Regions from separate parts of the Staphylococcus chromogenes genome, predicted to be linked through region 1. Evidence: a T-box and tRNA genes for the amino acid it is inferred to sense, from the RefSeq annotation. Region 1 holds a T-box; the other holds one or more tRNA genes.
The links. A T-box is a leader RNA that pairs with one kind of tRNA and senses whether it is charged. The one in region 1 lies ahead of leuS (leucine--tRNA ligase), so its partner is inferred to be a tRNA-Leu.
Positions count from the first base shown of each region.

Region 2: it encodes a tRNA-Leu, which carries the amino acid that the T-box ahead of leuS (leucine--tRNA ligase) is inferred to sense. The anticodon was not compared.

Region 1 is NZ_CP118953.1:970,900-979,748, forward strand. Features, by position in the region: gene PYW36_RS04790 (L-lactate dehydrogenase) at 1-45, shown strand, start outside; gene PYW36_RS04795 (transcriptional regulator, SarA/Rot family) at 190-600, shown strand; gene mnmM (tRNA 5-(aminomethyl)-2-thiouridylate-methyltransferase MnmM) at 718-1,290, opposite strand; gene mnmL (tRNA modification radical SAM protein MnmL/YtqA) at 1,287-2,246, opposite strand; gene PYW36_RS04810 (MDR family MFS transporter) at 2,358-3,539, shown strand; T-box leader at 3,671-3,854, shown strand; gene leuS (leucine--tRNA ligase) at 3,874-6,312, shown strand; gene PYW36_RS04820 (rhodanese-like domain-containing protein) at 6,339-6,650, shown strand; gene PYW36_RS04825 (BaiN/RdsA family NAD(P)/FAD-dependent oxidoreductase) at 6,916-8,178, opposite strand; gene PYW36_RS04830 (putative polysaccharide biosynthesis protein) at 8,295-8,849, shown strand, end outside.
Region 2 is NZ_CP118953.1:760,037-768,885, forward strand. Features, by position in the region: gene PYW36_RS03590 (Tex family protein) at 67-2,217, shown strand; gene PYW36_RS03595 (SprT family protein) at 2,210-2,665, shown strand; tRNA gene PYW36_RS03600 (tRNA-Leu) at 3,115-3,197, shown strand; tRNA gene PYW36_RS03605 (tRNA-Gly) at 3,220-3,293, shown strand; rRNA gene PYW36_RS03610 (16S ribosomal RNA) at 3,424-4,974, shown strand; rRNA gene PYW36_RS03615 (23S ribosomal RNA) at 5,254-8,180, shown strand; rRNA gene rrf (5S ribosomal RNA) at 8,268-8,382, shown strand; gene ilvA (threonine ammonia-lyase IlvA) at 8,426-8,849, opposite strand, start outside.

The sequences.
Region 1 (8,849 bases):
TTAAAAGATATGCAAGCTTCTATTGACTACTTATTTGAATCATAAAATTCAAAAGTACAAATTTTATATTGATTATATATATTTGTTTTTGACGAAATTAATATGATTAAGTTTTTTTGAGTAGGGTAAACATACCATAATAAACCAAATAGTATGGTAAAAGTTTAAACTATAATAGGGGGCTTAATCATGGCGAGTCAATCAAAATATGATGTCAGTGACATTGTACTATTAGATAATTTGCAAAAAGAAGTCGAGTATATTTTTGACGAAATTGAAAATCAGTACGGTTTGTCAAAAGAGGAATTTTTAATTCTTTTAACGTTATGGGATAAGGGTTCAATGACGTTAAAAGAGATGGATGAGTATGTAAAAGTCAAAGCGTATAAAAGAACGAGAACTTTTAATAACCTCGTTGAAAAGAAATGGATCACTAAAGAACGACCAACAGATGACGAACGTACGGTGATTATTCATTTTAACGAAGACAAAGAGCAAGACAAACAAGACTTAATCAATTTCACATGTGAACAAATCGAAAAACATCAAGATAATTTAAGACATCAACTTAAATCTATTATTGATGGTTGTGAATTATAAAATAAGTCTGCAATATACAAACATGTAAATTATTACTGATTGATATTTCTCTCTTATTTTTAAACTTAAATAATTTGGTGTATGTAAAATAATTAAACGATAAGAAGCGCTAGACCCTTACGGCCTAGCGCTTCTTTTTTCTATTCCAATAATAAATGGAGGATGATTTTGTTGGTTAATAAATTCATATTTTAAAATATGCGCCTTCTCTTGATCGAAGGAATGAAAGTAATTGAGTAACGTTTCGCTTTCAACGCGTCCCTCAGGGTGCCCAGGGTATATGGCTAAAACAATAATTCCTTCTGGACGCAATAATTCAAAAATGGATTCTATGGCTAAAATTGTGTTTTCTGCGTTTGTAACAATAGATTTATCTCCTTTAGGCAAGTAACCTAAGTTAAACAAGGCAGCATCTACCGAATGTCGATGGGATTCAGCAATATAATTTGTAATTGTCTCATGTCCTGTTTGAAGAAGGGTGACATGTGACATCTCCTTTACTTTTTCTCGTGTATTCTCAATGGCCAAAGATTGTATATCACAAGCGTAGACATGACCATTCGGGACGGATTGTGCTAAAAACAATGTATCCCATCCATTTCCACATGTCCCATCTATCACTACACTTTTGTCAGTAATATGAGAAGTAATAAGAGATTTGGCGAAGGGAAGGACACGTTGAACAATCATGTTAATACAGCACCTTTGCCATTATACTTGGCGCCCTGAACAGAGTTGCGTCTTGCTAATTCTTTGTCAATATCATTTAAAATTTCCCATTTATTGACACTCCACATTGGTCCGACAAGAATGTCAATCGGACCATCACCCGTAATACGATGGACAATCATTGTCGGAGGTAAAATTTCTAATTGGTCACAAACTAATGAGATATACTCTTCTTTTGTCATGAATTCAAGTAAACCTTTTTCATATTGTTTAACCATAGGTGTACCTTTTAATAAATGAAGCAAATGAATCTTAATACCTTGAACATCCATTTCAGCGACAGCCTGAGCGGTTTCCATCATCATGTCATAATTTTCGCCTGGAAGACCATTAATAATATGTGAACAAACATTAATATTATGTTTTCTTAACTTTTGTACACCTTCGTAATAACATTCCATATCATGCGCGCGATTGATTAAATCAGATGTTTTTTGGTGGATAGTTTGTAAACCGAGTTCAACCCATAAGTAAGTCCGTTTGTTAAGTTCAGCCAAATAGTCGACTACATCATCTGGTAAACAGTCTGGTCTTGTACCGATTGATAGGCCTACAACACCTTCTTCATTAAGTGCAGCTTCAAATTTTTCACGCAACACCTCCACTGGTGCATGCGTATTTGTAAATGCTTGGAAATAGGCAATATATTGACCTTCATGCCATTTCTCATGCATTTGTGCTTTTATTTTTTTAAATTGAACTTCAATGGCATCAGCACGATTGCCTGCAAAATCACCACTACCCGCAGCTGAACAAAACGTACATCCTCCATGTGCCACGGTACCGTCACGATTGGGACAGTCAAACCCGCCATCAAGGGCTACTTTGAAAATTTTTTGGCCAAATCGATTTTTAAGATGATAATTTAAAGTATGATAGCGTTTATTTTCAAAAGCATATGGAAAATATTCACCCATTTGCTGTAACTTCCTTTCTTTGTACATTATATCTCAAGATTTTAACATATTTTAATGACATCGTGTTATAGTGTTTTATTATAGAGAAATAAATAAAGAGGTGTTGAACTTATGAAAATGCCGAAAGAAATATGGTGGCTTGTGATAGGAATGGCAATCAATATCACTGGTGCCAGTTTTTTATGGCCATTAAACACGATTTATATGAATGAAGTACTAGGAAAATCTTTAAGTACTGCAGGGGTCGTATTAATGGTGAACGCTTTTGGTATGGTCGTTGGTAATTTAATTGGGGGCACGTTATTTGATCGCTTGGGTGGCTACCGGACGATAATGTTAGGGACTTGGATAAGTTTGTTCGCTACAATTGGCCTTAACTTTTTTCACGGGTGGCCATGGTATGCACTTTGGCTTATTATTTTAGGTTTTGGCGGCGGAATGATTATTCCAGCGATTTATGCGATGGCTGGCGCTGTTTGGCCAAGAGGAGGTCGACAAACGTTCAATGCTATATATTTAGCGCAAAATATTGGTGTGGCCTTAGGTGCAGCATTGAGTGGTTTTGTGGCTGAATGGAGTTTTAACTATATATTTATCGCAAACTTGTTCATGTATATTCTATTTTTCTTCGTTGCGCTATTCAATTTTAAAATGGATTATCGTGCGACAGTCAAGACTGCTGAAACGATTGAGGGCATGACGCATGTTCAAAATAAAAAGCATTTTACGGCTTTGATATTAATTTGTGTGATGTTTGCCATATGTTGGATTACATATGTCCAATGGCAAACGACGATTGCATCTTTCACACAAGAAATAGGTATTTCAATGAGTCAGTATAGTCTTCTTTGGACAATAAATGGTTTACTCATTCTGTTAGGACAACCATTAATTTTGCCAATTATTCATTTACTGAAAGGACAATTAAAAAAACAACTTTTTGTAGGTGTATTTATTTTTATTATTTCTTTTTTTGTTACTAGTTTTGCTGAAAGTTTTACAATGTTTATCGTTGGTATGGTGATATTAACCTTTGCTGAAATGTTTGTTTGGCCAGCCGTTCCAACGATTGCCAATGCACTTTCTCCAAAAGGCAGAGAAGGGGTCTATCAAGGTATTGTCAATTCGGCTTCAACAGTTGGTAAAGCGTTCGGTCCTCTTATAGGCGGGATTTTAGTAGATGTTTATAATATGCAAGTCATGTTTTTGTTTATGATTGGCTTATTGGTCATTTCCTTAGGTTTTCTATCGATATTTGATCGTCGAATTGATAAAAAAGTACTTTATCATTAACTGATATCATCCTCTTGCATAAATGCTGTAAATTTCATATGATAGTAATAACTATAGAATGTCTTTTTAGTATATTAATCTTATGAACTATAGGGATATCAAAGACATGAATCATGGGTTTGTTTAACTTTTACAAATCAAGGAGTAGTAACTTCATTTGTATTTCCAAAGAGAGTCAGTGTTGGTGTGAACTGATGTAATACATGAAGTGAACTTGCCGTGTTTATAATATATTTTTATGACATCTCAATCCATTATGTAATGAAGCGCACAGTAGTGAACTAGGGTGGTACCGCGGTAAACATCGTCCCTATTAAAGCATCATGGATTTGAGATGTTTTTTGAATTAGGAGGAAAACTTGTGAATTATAACCATCAAGAGATTGAAAAAAAGTGGCAAAAGTATTGGCTCGAAAACAAAACATTCAAAACTGAAGACAATTTAGGACAAAAGAAATTTTATGCCTTAGATATGTTCCCTTATCCCTCTGGGGCGGGTTTACATGTGGGTCATCCTGAAGGCTACACGGCGACAGATATCATTTCGCGCTATAAACGTATGCAAGGATATAATGTTTTACATCCAATGGGTTGGGATGCATTTGGTTTACCAGCAGAACAATATGCTTTAGACACTGGTAATAGCCCGGCTGAATTTACAAAAAGAAATATTCAAACATTCAAACGTCAAATTCAAGAGCTCGGGTTTAGTTATGATTGGGATCGCGAGGTAAGTACAACTGATCCTGAGTATTATAAATGGACACAATGGATATTTATCCAATTATATAAAAAAGGTTTAGCCTACGTCGATGAGATACCTGTAAACTGGTGTGAGGCATTAGGAACAGTTTTATCAAATGAAGAAGTGGTAGATGGTGTATCAGAACGTGGAGGCCATCCAGTAGTGCGTCGTCCAATGAAACAATGGGTACTTAAAATCACAGAATATGCTGACCGATTATTAGAGGATTTAGAAACTTTAGATTGGCCTGAATCTATCAAAGATATGCAACGTAATTGGATAGGTCGTTCTGAAGGAGCAAAAGTCACTTTCAATGTAGAAACTATAAATGAAACAATCGAAGTATTTACAACACGTCCAGATACAATTTATGGTGCCACTTTCCTTGTATTAAGTCCTGAGCATAGTCTAGTTAATCAAATCACAACGCCCGAATTTAAAGATCAAGTTAAAAAATATCAGGATGCGGCAGCAAAAAAATCAGATTTAGAACGTACTGATTTGGCTAAAGAAAAAACAGGTGTGTTTACAGGAGCCTATGCCATTCATCCTTTATCGGGTGAACGCGTACCGGTTTGGATTGCGGACTATGTGCTTTCTACTTATGGTACAGGTGCAGTTATGGCAGTCCCTGGTCACGATGAACGTGATCATGAATTTGCAGAAACATTTAATTTACCTGTGCAATACGTCATTGAAGGAGAATTAACAAACGGTGTCTTCACTGGAGATGGGCCACACATTCATTCTGATGCATTAAATGGAATGAATAATTCAGAGGCTATCTCAAAAGCAATTGAAATTTTAGAAGCTAAAGGTCATGGTGAGAAGAAAGTGAACTACAAGTTGCGTGATTGGCTATTTAGTCGTCAACGTTACTGGGGTGAACCTATTCCAATTATTCATTGGGAAGATGGTTCCATCACAACTGTACCTGAAAATGAACTCCCATTATTGCTACCTAAAACTGATGAAATCAAACCGTCAGGCACAGGGGAATCACCTTTAGCTAATATTGATGAGTTTGTAAATGTGACAGACCCAGAAACGGGTATGAAAGGACGTCGTGAAACGAATACAATGCCGCAATGGGCGGGAAGTTGTTGGTACTACTTACGATATATCGATCCTAAAAATGATCAAATGTTAGCAGATCCTGAAAAATTAAAGCACTGGTTACCTGTTGACTTATACATTGGCGGGGTAGAACATGCGGTATTACACTTATTATATGCACGTTTTTGGCATAAAGTGCTTTATGATATTGGGGTTGTTCCGACGAAAGAACCTTTCCAAAAATTATTTAACCAAGGTATGATTCTTGGTGAGGGCCATGAAAAAATGAGTAAATCAAAAGGTAATGTCGTGAATCCTGATGATATTATAAATTCTCATGGCGCTGACACATTGCGCTTATATGAGATGTTTATGGGGCCACTTGATGCATCAATTGCTTGGAGTGAAAATGGCTTAGATGGTTCTAGACGTTTCCTTGATCGAATTTGGCGTTTACTCGTAACTGAAAATAATGAATTGAGTCCAAAAGTGGTTCGAGAAGAAACACCACAGCTTGAAAAGTCTTATCACCAAACCGTGAAAAAAGTCACAGAGGATTTTGAATCCTTGAACTTCAATACAGCCATTAGTCAGTTAATGGTATTTATTAACGATTGTTATAAAGCAGAAAAAATCAATCAATCGTATATCGAAGGATTTGTAAAAATGTTAGCACCGATTGCCCCTCATATCGGTGAAGAATTATGGTCAATTTTAGGCCATGAGGGCACAATTACTTACCAACCGTGGCCGAGTTATGATGCAGAATTACTTGAAGGTGACGTCGTTGAGATTGTCGTTCAGGTCAATGGGAAAGTACGTGCTAAATTAGAAATTCCTAAAAATGCATCAAAAGAAGAAATGGAACAATTCGCATTTGAAAATGAAAATGTTCAACAAGCGATTGAAGGTAAAGACATTAAAAAAGTAATAGCTGTTCCACAAAAATTAGTAAATATTGTAGCCAAATAATTAAGAAATGAGAAGGGATGGATAAAATGAAGGAAATTACAACGGATGAGTTAAAAACGTTACTATTACAAAATGAACCAGTGCATATCGTTGATGTTCGCGAAGATGAAGAAGTCTCTATGGGAATGATTCCAAACGCTAAGCATATCCCTATGAATGAAATTCCCGATCATTTAAAAGAATTCCATCAAAATCAAACTTATTATATTGTTTGTGCAGGTGGTGTACGTAGCGCTAAAGTTGTGGAATATTTAAATGATCATGATATCGAAGCGGTCAATGTCGAAGGCGGAATGCATGCCTTTGGTAATGAAGGACTTGACTATCCACGAATTTAAAGCTTTAAAAAGTAATGTGATTGGGACTTAGCGCCCGTTTAAAATTAAAAAGCCATCCAAATTTATCAGAGGGTAAATTTGGATGGCTATTTTGTTACAACTTAATTCAATAAAATTGAGTCGGTAAAGTTTATAACTTTAGGGTTGTGAATAAATATAGTTATTTTGATTGATTCCTAAGCCGAGACTTCTGAGGCATCTAAAAAGCGAGGCTTTATGGAACAATCTAATACATGAAATTAATTATGTCCCAGCTCCACATTTTTTAACCTTGATAAAATCCAGCAAAATAACCCGCAACATAACCTGTAACTAATGCGCTTGTAATATTATATCCGCCAGTATAACCATGAATATCTAATACTTCCCCACACAAAAAGAGGCCAGGTGTCAGTTTGGATTCCATCGTTGAAGGCGTAATTTCTTTAATTGAAACACCGCCTCCAGTCACAAAAGCTTTTTCAATAGGAAGTGTTCCGTTGACTGGAAAAGTAAAATTTTTAAATAAATGCACAAGTTGATGCAACTGTTGTGCTGTTAAATGGTGTGACGTTGTTTCGAAATCGATTTGGGCTTGTTCAATAATGAAGTTAAGATAACGCTCTTCAATCAGTCCGTGCAAACTATTTTTAATGATTTTATCTGGTTGTTTTTTTAATTGTTGGCGAATCTTATCTTTCAGTTGCTCCTCGTTCACGTCAGGAAAAACGTCTAAATGTATGAGTATTTCTTTTTGGTGTTGTTGTTTTTGCTCATAATAGACAAATTGACTGCAACGTAGTGCTGCGGGTCCACTGATGCCAAAGTGTGTAAACAACATATCCATTTGATGAGTGATGCGTTTTTTTCCGTTTTTCTTCAAAACAGATAATGCAACATTTTTTAAGCTCAGACCCTTAAGTGTTTGCTTTTTGATAAATGGTGAGGAAGAAGTTATCGGGACCTCTGTTGGAAAAAGGTCTGTAATAGTGTGCCCATATTGCTTAGCGAAGCGATACCCGTCCCCAGTTGATCCAGTTTGAGGGACACTCGTTCCTCCCGTCGCAATGATTAAACTATTGCCCACAAACTTTTTATGATTTTGAGTATACACTTCAAATTTTTGTTGATCATTTTTTTGAGTTTTTACCACAGCGGCTTCTTCGATAACTGTAACGTCATGTTGCTTTAATGTTCGGATAAGTGTATTCACCACATCTTCGGCTTTATTACTTACTGGAAACATGCGACCATGGTCTTCTTCTTTTAGAGCTACTCCCCGGGATTCAAAAAAGTCAATGATTGATTCATTATCAAAAATTGAAAAGGGGCTGTATAAAAATTTTCCATTTCCAGGAATGTGCTTAATAATTTCAGCATACGGAAGGCGATTAGTGACATTGCAGCGACCGCCTCCTGATATTTTTAATTTTCGACCAAGACCTTTTTTCTTTTCGAGAAGTAATACGCGTTGACCTTGTTCACTAGCAGAGATTGCAGCCATGAGTCCACTTGGCCCACCACCAATGACAATCGTTTGATAGCACATATAAATATTTCTCCTTCGTTTTGATATTACGATTTTAACATAATAGGAATACGTGTATAATAACCATATTGTGTTATAATTTAATTTTGAAATTAGTAGGTTAGGTAGGTTGAGCTATGAGTGAAAATAAAGAATTAGTCAGAGGGACCTTTCTTCTAACAATTAGTATTCTTATTACCAAAATTTTAGGGATTATCTATATTATCCCGTTCTATAAAATTATTGGGGGCGCCGACAATCTAGCGCCATTTAATTATGCTTATGGTCCTTATAACATTGCAATTGCTGTTGCAACAGCGGGTGTACCTTTAGCTGCCTCTAAGTACGTGGCTAAATATAATGCACTCGGCGCTTATCGCGTGAGTCAGAAACTATATAAATCTAGCTTTATCGTCATGAGTATCACAGGGATACTTGGATTTTTAGTTTTGTATTTTCTTTCACCAACAATTGCCTCCATTACGATTGCGAATAATTCGAATGATGCAGACGGGTGGACGGTAGATCAAATTACATCTATTATTCGCACAATCAGTTTTGTTGTTATTTTTATTCCGTTATTAGCCACTTGGAGAGGGGTCTTCCAGGGATACAAATCCATGGGGCCTACAGCACTCTCTGAAGTCACAGAACAAATTGCGAGAATTTTGTTCATATTAGTAGGGAGCTAT
Region 2 (8,849 bases), 210 kb from region 1:
GCATGATTTTTATCCATGAATAATGATAAAATAAACAAAGTAAGATTTAAGAAAGTGGTGAACCTTTTGGCAAATACATTAATTCAAGCAATACATAACGAATACCAATTTTCAATAAAGCAAATAGAAGCGGTATTACAATTACTCGAAGAAAAAAATACAGTTCCCTTTATTGCACGCTATCGTAAAGAAGCGACCGGGGGATTAGATGAAGTTGAAATTAAAAAAATTGAAGACGAATATGCGTACATGTTGCAACTGCAAAAACGTAAAGAAGAAGTGATACATAATATAGAGCAACAAGGATTGTTAACAGATGAATTAAAAGCCGATATTTTAAAGCAAACTAAATTACAACGAGTTGAAGACCTCTATAGACCTTTTAAGCAAAAGAAAAAGACACGTGCGACGGAAGCCAAACGTAAAGGCTTAGAACCACTAGCCAAATGGATTGATACGCAAAATTCAACAAAGTCTTTAAATCAAGAAGCGCAAAAGTTTATTAATGAAGAAGTAAAAACAATCGATGAAGCCCTATTAGGCGCACAAGATATTATTGCGGAGCGTATTGCGGATAACCCTAAATATCGTCAACGAATATTAAAAGAAACCTTGAAACACGGAGAGATTGTAACATCTAAAAAGAAAAATGCCGAAGATGAAAAAGCAACTTATGCGATGTATTATGATTACGCTGAGCCATTAAAGCGTATTGCCAATCATCGTATTTTAGCAATGAACCGCGGCGAAAAAGAAAAAATTTTGAATGTTAAAATTGATGTTGATAAAACGAAACTGTCGGAAGAAATTAAGAAAATAGAAATTAAAGATACAAATGAATTATCTCAAATTGTTATCTTAGCCATTGAAGATGCAATGAAGCGGTTAATTTTTCCTTCAATTGAACGTGAAATTCGTGGAGATTTAACAGCACGTGCCGAAGAAAAAGCAATTGATGTTTTCAGTGAAAATTTAAAGCATTTACTGTTACAGCCACCATTGAAAGAAAAACAGATTTTAGGTGTGGATCCAGCGTTTCGCACCGGTTGTAAGTTGGCAGTCATTAATCCACTTGGCTCTTTCGTAGCGAAATCGGTCATGTATCCACATCCGCCTATCTCTAAAACGAAAGAAGCTGAACGTATTTTCTTAGAGATGGTTAATACGTACCAAATTGAATTGGTGGCAATTGGGAACGGAACAGCGAGTCGTGAAACAGAACAGTTTGTGGCGAATATGATTCAAAAGCATGAATTGAATATTCAATACATTATTGTGAATGAGGCAGGCGCTTCCGTCTATTCTGCTTCAGACATTGCACGACAGGAATTTCCTGATTTTCAAGTCGAAGAACGAAGTGCGGTTTCTATAGGCCGTCGCGTGCAAGACCCTTTAAGTGAGCTTGTAAAAATAGATCCTAAATCTATAGGTGTCGGTCAATACCAACATGACGTTAATCAAAAACAATTAGGAGAAGCATTGAACTTTGTCGTTGAAACAGCAGTAAACCAAGTAGGTGTTAATGTTAATACAGCATCAAGTACATTATTGCAATATGTCGCAGGTTTATCTAAACCCATCGCAAATAACATCATTCAGTATAGGGAAGAAAATGGTGTAATTAAGCATCACAAAGAAATTAATAATGTAAAACGCCTAGGTGCAAAAACGTTTGAACAGAGTATTGGCTTCTTAAGAATTGTGGATGGGGACGAACCTCTTGATAATACGGCTATTCACCCTGAAAGTTATCCCGCAACATATGACTTACTTAAAATTTTGAAAATAGAAGTATCAGAACTCGGAACAGAGCGTTGTAAAGCAACCTTAAAAAATATAGATATAAAAACATATGCTGAACAACTTAAGGTCGGCGTTCCGACGCTTGAAGATATTGTGAAATCATTAATGGCTCCCCATCGTGACCCAAGGGATGAATATGAAACACCACAATTAAAATCTGATGTATTATCTATTGAAGATTTAAACAAAGGAATGAAATTGAGTGGAACAGTACGAAATGTTGTTGATTTTGGAGCGTTTGTAGATATTGGTGTGAAACAAGATGGCTTAGTGCATATTTCTAAGTTAGCAAAACGCTTTGTAAAACACCCGATGGATGTTGTGAGTGTAGGGGATATTGTTGATGTTTGGATTGATTCCATCGATAGCGAAAAAGGAAAAGTCGCATTAACAATGATAGATCCGCATGCTTAATCAAGAATTGCAACAACATGCTGAAAATCTAGCATTAACCTTATTTGGAAAGCCTTTTCGTCATCGGATTTATTTTAATCATAGATTACGTAGTACAGGAGGGCGATATCTTTTAAAAACACATGATATTGAAATAAATCCAAAGCAATATGAACACTTTGGTTTAAAAGAACTAGACAATATCATTAAACATGAACTGTGCCATTATTTTCTTCATTTAGAAGGAAAAGGGTATCAACACCGAGACAGAGATTTCCGACAGTTGGCACTAAAAGTAGGCGCGCCACGTTTTTGTAATTCTATTGAGAGTTATGAAACGCGCGCGAATTACGAATATATGTGTAAAAAATGTCATAAAACGTTTTTAAGAATACGTCGTGTTAATACGAATAAAATGAGATGCGGACAATGTGGAGGGAGTTTAAAATTAGTTAAGGTATTAAAGTAGCTTATCAAACAAAAGGTTTCAAGTAACTCAAGTAGTGCCAACTAGAAGTATAGCGATAGTAGATGAGGATTAAAAATATCATATAGAGACTCCCCACGAAATGATTTCTCAGTGGGGAGTTTTTTATGAATATATTCATTGAAGTCTTCTAGTAAAGACTTAAAAAATAAGATTTATGATAGGGGCCTAATATTTTTAAATTCTTTATTGACATCTTAACATTGAATTCGTATAATAATTTAGGTCGTCACAAGTCATAGGAATAAATAAATGGTTTTTATGAAATAAGTGATTGACATTGAATACAATTTGATGTATGATTAAATACGTTGTGAAAATAAGATTAACAACACGTTACAAACATTAATTTAATGTTAAAAAAGTGTTGACAATGCGAATAACACATAGTACAATAAATCTTGTCGAAAAAATCATTCGATTTTTACCGAGCGGTCGTGGCGGAACGGCAGACGCGCTAGGTTGAGGGCCTAGTGGGAGTATTCCCGTGGAGGTTCAAATCCTCTCGGCCGCATCAACCTCAAAATTAATTATTTGCGGGTGTAGTTTAATGGCAAAACCTCAGCCTTCCAAGCTGATGTTGTGGGTTCGATTCCCATCACCCGCTCCATTTATTTTTACATGAACATTGAAAACTGAATGACAATATGTCAACGTTAATTCCAATAATTTTGAGTACGTAACGTACTTTCTAGAGTGATTGGCTGAACCAATCAACGAGCTATATCAAGCTTACTTCTTTTATGGAGAGTTTGATCCTGGCTCAGGATGAACGCTGGCGGCGTGCCTAATACATGCAAGTCGAGCGAACTGACGAGGAGCTTGCTCCTTTGACGTTAGCGGCGGACGGGTGAGTAACACGTGGGTAACCTACCTATAAGACTGGAATAACTCCGGGAAACCGGGGCTAATGCCGGATAACATATCGAACCGCATGGTTCGATAGTGAAAGACGGTCTTGCTGTCACTTATAGATGGACCCGCGCCGTATTAGCTAGTTGGTGAGGTAACGGCTCACCAAGGCAACGATACGTAGCCGACCTGAGAGGGTGATCGGCCACACTGGAACTGAGACACGGTCCAGACTCCTACGGGAGGCAGCAGTAGGGAATCTTCCGCAATGGGCGAAAGCCTGACGGAGCAACGCCGCGTGAGTGATGAAGGTCTTCGGATCGTAAAGCTCTGTTGTTAGGGAAGAACAAATGTGTAAGTAACTGTGCACATCTTGACGGTACCTAACCAGAAAGCCACGGCTAACTACGTGCCAGCAGCCGCGGTAATACGTAGGTGGCAAGCGTTATCCGGAATTATTGGGCGTAAAGCGCGCGTAGGCGGTTTTTTAAGTCTGATGTGAAAGCCCACGGCTCAACCGTGGAGGGTCATTGGAAACTGGAAAACTTGAGTGCAGAAGAGGAAAGTGGAATTCCATGTGTAGCGGTGAAATGCGCAGAGATATGGAGGAACACCAGTGGCGAAGGCGGCTTTCTGGTCTGTAACTGACGCTGATGTGCGAAAGCGTGGGGATCAAACAGGATTAGATACCCTGGTAGTCCACGCCGTAAACGATGAGTGCTAAGTGTTAGGGGGTTTCCGCCCCTTAGTGCTGCAGCTAACGCATTAAGCACTCCGCCTGGGGAGTACGGTCGCAAGACTGAAACTCAAAGGAATTGACGGGGACCCGCACAAGCGGTGGAGCATGTGGTTTAATTCGAAGCAACGCGAAGAACCTTACCAAATCTTGACATCTTTTGACCACTTTAGAGATAGAGTTTTCCTCTTCGGAGGACAAAATGACAGGTGGTGCATGGTTGTCGTCAGCTCGTGTCGTGAGATGTTGGGTTAAGTCCCGCAACGAGCGCAACCCTTGAGCTTAGTTGCCATCATTAAGTTGGGCACTCTAAGTTGACTGCCGGTGACAAACCGGAGGAAGGTGGGGATGACGTCAAATCATCATGCCCCTTATGATTTGGGCTACACACGTGCTACAATGGACAATACAAAGGGCAGCGAAACCGCGAGGTCAAGCAAATCCCATAAAGTTGTTCTCAGTTCGGATTGTAGTCTGCAACTCGACTACATGAAGCTGGAATCGCTAGTAATCGTAGATCAGCATGCTACGGTGAATACGTTCCCGGGTCTTGTACACACCGCCCGTCACACCACGAGAGTTTGTAACACCCGAAGCCGGTGGAGTAACCATTTGGAGCTAGCCGTCGAAGGTGGGACAAATGATTGGGGTGAAGTCGTAACAAGGTAGCCGTATCGGAAGGTGCGGCTGGATCACCTCCTTTCTAAGGATAATATACGGAATATCGCTTTTAAGCGATAAGGAATAACGGAGACATATTGTATTCAGTTTTGAATGCTCATTTTGAGGATTCAACATTGTACATTGAAAACTAGATAAGTAAGTATAGATTTTACCAAGCAAAACCGAGTGACAAGCGAAAAGCTTGAAACAAAAATTATCGCTAGTCGTCGACAGACGACTCACAATAATTAATAACTGGTGGATGTTGGTTATTGTTCAATTCGAAAGCCGAATGTAAACGATTGCCAAAACATCAAAAGATTAAGTTATTAAGGGCGCACGGTGGATGCCTTGGCACTAGAAGCCGATGAAGGACGTTACTAACGACGATATGCTTTGGGGAGCTGTAAGTAAGCTGTGATCCAGAGATTTCCGAATGGGGGAACCCAACACGAGTTATGTCGTGTTATCCGCATGTGAATACATAGCATGTGAGAAGGTAGACCCGGAGAACTGAAACATCTTAGTACCCGGAGGAAGAGAAAGAAAAATCGATTCCCTGAGTAGCGGCGAGCGAAACGGGAAGAGCCCAAACCAACAAGCTTGCTTGTTGGGGTTGTAGGACACTCTGTACGGAGTTACAAAGGAATATGTTAGACGAATAACCTGGAAAGGTTAATCAGAGAAGGTAAAAATCCTGTAGTCGAAAACATCTTCCCTCCTGAGTGGATCCTGAGTACGGCGGAGCACGTGAAATTCCGTCGGAATCTGGGAGGACCATCTCCCAAGGCTAAATACTCTCTAGTGACCGATAGTGAACCAGTACCGTGAGGGAAAGGTGAAAAGTACCCCGGAAGGGGAGTGAAAGAGAACTTGAAACCGTGTGCTTACAAGTAGTCAGAGCCCGTTAATGGGTGATGGCGTGCCTTTTGTAGAATGAACCGGCGAGTTACGATCTGATGCAAGGTTAAGCAGAAAATGTGGAGCCGTAGCGAAAGCGAGTCTGAATAGGGCGAATGAGTATTTGGTCGTAGACCCGAAACCAGGTGATCTACCCTTGGTCAGGTTGAAGTTCAGGTAACACTGAATGGAGGACCGAACCGACTTACGTTGAAAAGTGAGCGGATGAACTGAGGGTAGCGGAGAAATTCCAATCGAACTTGGAGATAGCTGGTTCTCTCCGAAATAGCTTTAGGGCTAGCCTCAAGTGATGATTATTGGAGGTAGAGCACTGTTTGGACGAGGGGCCCCTCTCGGGTTACCGAATTCAGACAAACTCCGAATGCCAAATAATTTAACTTGGGAGTCAGAACATGGGTGATAAGGTCCGTGTTCGAAAGGGAAACAGCCCAGACCACCAGCTAAGGTCCCAAAATATATGTTAAGTGGAAAAGGATGTGGCGTTGCCCAGACAACTAGGATGTTGGCTTAGAAGCAGCCATCATTTAAAGAGTGCGTAATAGCTCACTAGTCGAGTGACACTGCGCCGAAAATGTACCGGGGCTAAACATATTACCGAAGCTGTGGATTGTCCTTTAGGACAATGGTAGGAGAGCGTTCTAAGGGCGTTGAAGCATGATCGCAAGGACATGTGGAGCGCTTAGAAGTGAGAATGCCGGTGTGAGTAGCGAAAGACGGGTGAGAATCCCGTCCACCGATTGACTAAGGTTTCCAGAGGAAGGCTCGTCCGCTCTGGGTTAGTCGGGTCCTAAGCTGAGGCCGACAGGCGTAGGCGATGGATAACAGGTTGATATTCCTGTACCACCATGATTCGTTTTAAGCGATGGGGGGACGCAGTAGGATAGGCGAAGCGTGCTGTTGGAGTGCACGTCCAAGCAGTAAGACTGAGTGTTAGGCAAATCCGGCACTCATTAAGGTCAAGCTGTGATGGGGAGAGGAAACATGTTTTCCTCGAGTCGTTGATTTCACACTGCCGAGAAAAGCCTCTAGCTAGAAGATTGGTGCCCGTACCGCAAACCGACACAGGTAGTCAAGATGAGAATTCTAAGGTGAGCGAGCGAACTCTCGTTAAGGAACTCGGCAAAATGACCCCGTAACTTCGGGAGAAGGGGTGCTCTTTGAGGTTCACGCTTCGAAGAGCCGCAGTGAATAGGCCCAAGCGACTGTTTATCAAAAACACAGGTCTCTGCTAAACCGTAAGGTGACGTATAGGGGCTGACGCCTGCCCGGTGCTGGAAGGTTAAGAGGAGTGGTTAGCATTAGCGAAGCTACGAATCGAAGCCCCAGTAAACGGCGGCCGTAACTATAACGGTCCTAAGGTAGCGAAATTCCTTGTCGGGTAAGTTCCGACCCGCACGAAAGGCGTAACGATTTGGGCACTGTCTCAACGAGAGACTCGGTGAAATCATAGTACCGGTGAAGATGCCGGTTACCCGCGACAGGACGGAAAGACCCCGTGGAGCTTTACTGTAGCCTGATATTGAAATTCGGTACAGTTTGTACAGGATAGGTAGGAGCCTTAGAAACGTGAGCGCTAGCTTACGTGGAGGCATTGGTGGGATACTACCCTAATTGTATTGGATTTCTAACCCGCAACTCTTATCGAGTTGGGAGACAGTGTCAGGCGGGCAGTTTGACTGGGGCGGTCGCCTCCTAAAGTGTAACGGAGGCGCTCAAAGGTTCCCTCAGAATGGTTGGAAATCATTCATAGAGTGTAAAGGCATAAGGGAGCTTGACTGCGAGACCTACAAGTCGAGCAGGGTCGAAAGACGGACTTAGTGATCCGGTGGTTCCGCATGGAAGGGCCATCGCTCAACGGATAAAAGCTACCCCGGGGATAACAGGCTTATCTCCCCCAAGAGTTCACATCGACGGGGAGGTTTGGCACCTCGATGTCGGCTCATCGCATCCTGGGGCTGTAGTCGGTCCCAAGGGTTGGGCTGTTCGCCCATTAAAGCGGTACGCGAGCTGGGTTCAGAACGTCGTGAGACAGTTCGGTCCCTATCCGTCGTGGGCGTAGGAAATTTGAGAGGCGCTGTCCTTAGTACGAGAGGACCGGGATGGACATACCTCTGGTGTACCAGTTGTCGTGCCAACGGCATAGCTGGGTAGCTATGTATGGACGGGATAAGTGCTGAAAGCATCTAAGCATGAAGCCCCCCTCAAGATGAGATTTCCCAACTTCGGTTATAAGATCCCTCAAAGATGATGAGGTTAATAGGTTCGAGGTGGAAGCGTAGCGATACGTGGAGCTGACGAATACTAATCGATCGAAGACTTAATCAATTTAGTTCATAAGGTGATGCTTGTGAAACAATACTTACTATCTAGTTTTGAATGTATAAACATTCATTTTACGAAGTGAAAAAATTGTTTGGTGACAATAGCAAAGAGGTCACACCTGTTCCCATGCCGAACACAGAAGTTAAGCTCTTTAGCGCCGATGGTAGTCGGACTTACGTTCCGCGAGAGTAGGACGTTGCCAAGCAAACGAACCCCAAGTACACGATGTACTTGGGGGTTTTTTGATTTTATATGAGTAAGGAATAAAGCATTTTGTTTTCATTAATATAAATGTGTTTGGGGTCAAATTGATGGATATGGTCTTTTAATTGAGCCAAATCTTCATGAAATTTCAGTTGGATGCCGATGATGACGGTACCTGTATTTTGTGAAGCTTTTTTAAGATATTCAAATTTTGTGATGTCGTCATTGGGTCCTAAGACCTCATTGACAAATTGTTTTAATGCGCCCGGTCTTTGAGGGAAGTTTAAAATAAAATAATGTTTCATTTCTTCATATAAGAGTGAGCGCTCTTCAATTTCTTTCATTCGATGAATATCATTGTTTCCACCACTCACAATACAAACAACATTTTTACCTTTGATTTGAGTTTTATATTGTTCTAAAGCACTGATACTTAATGCCCCAGCAGGTTCTGCGACGATGGCTTGT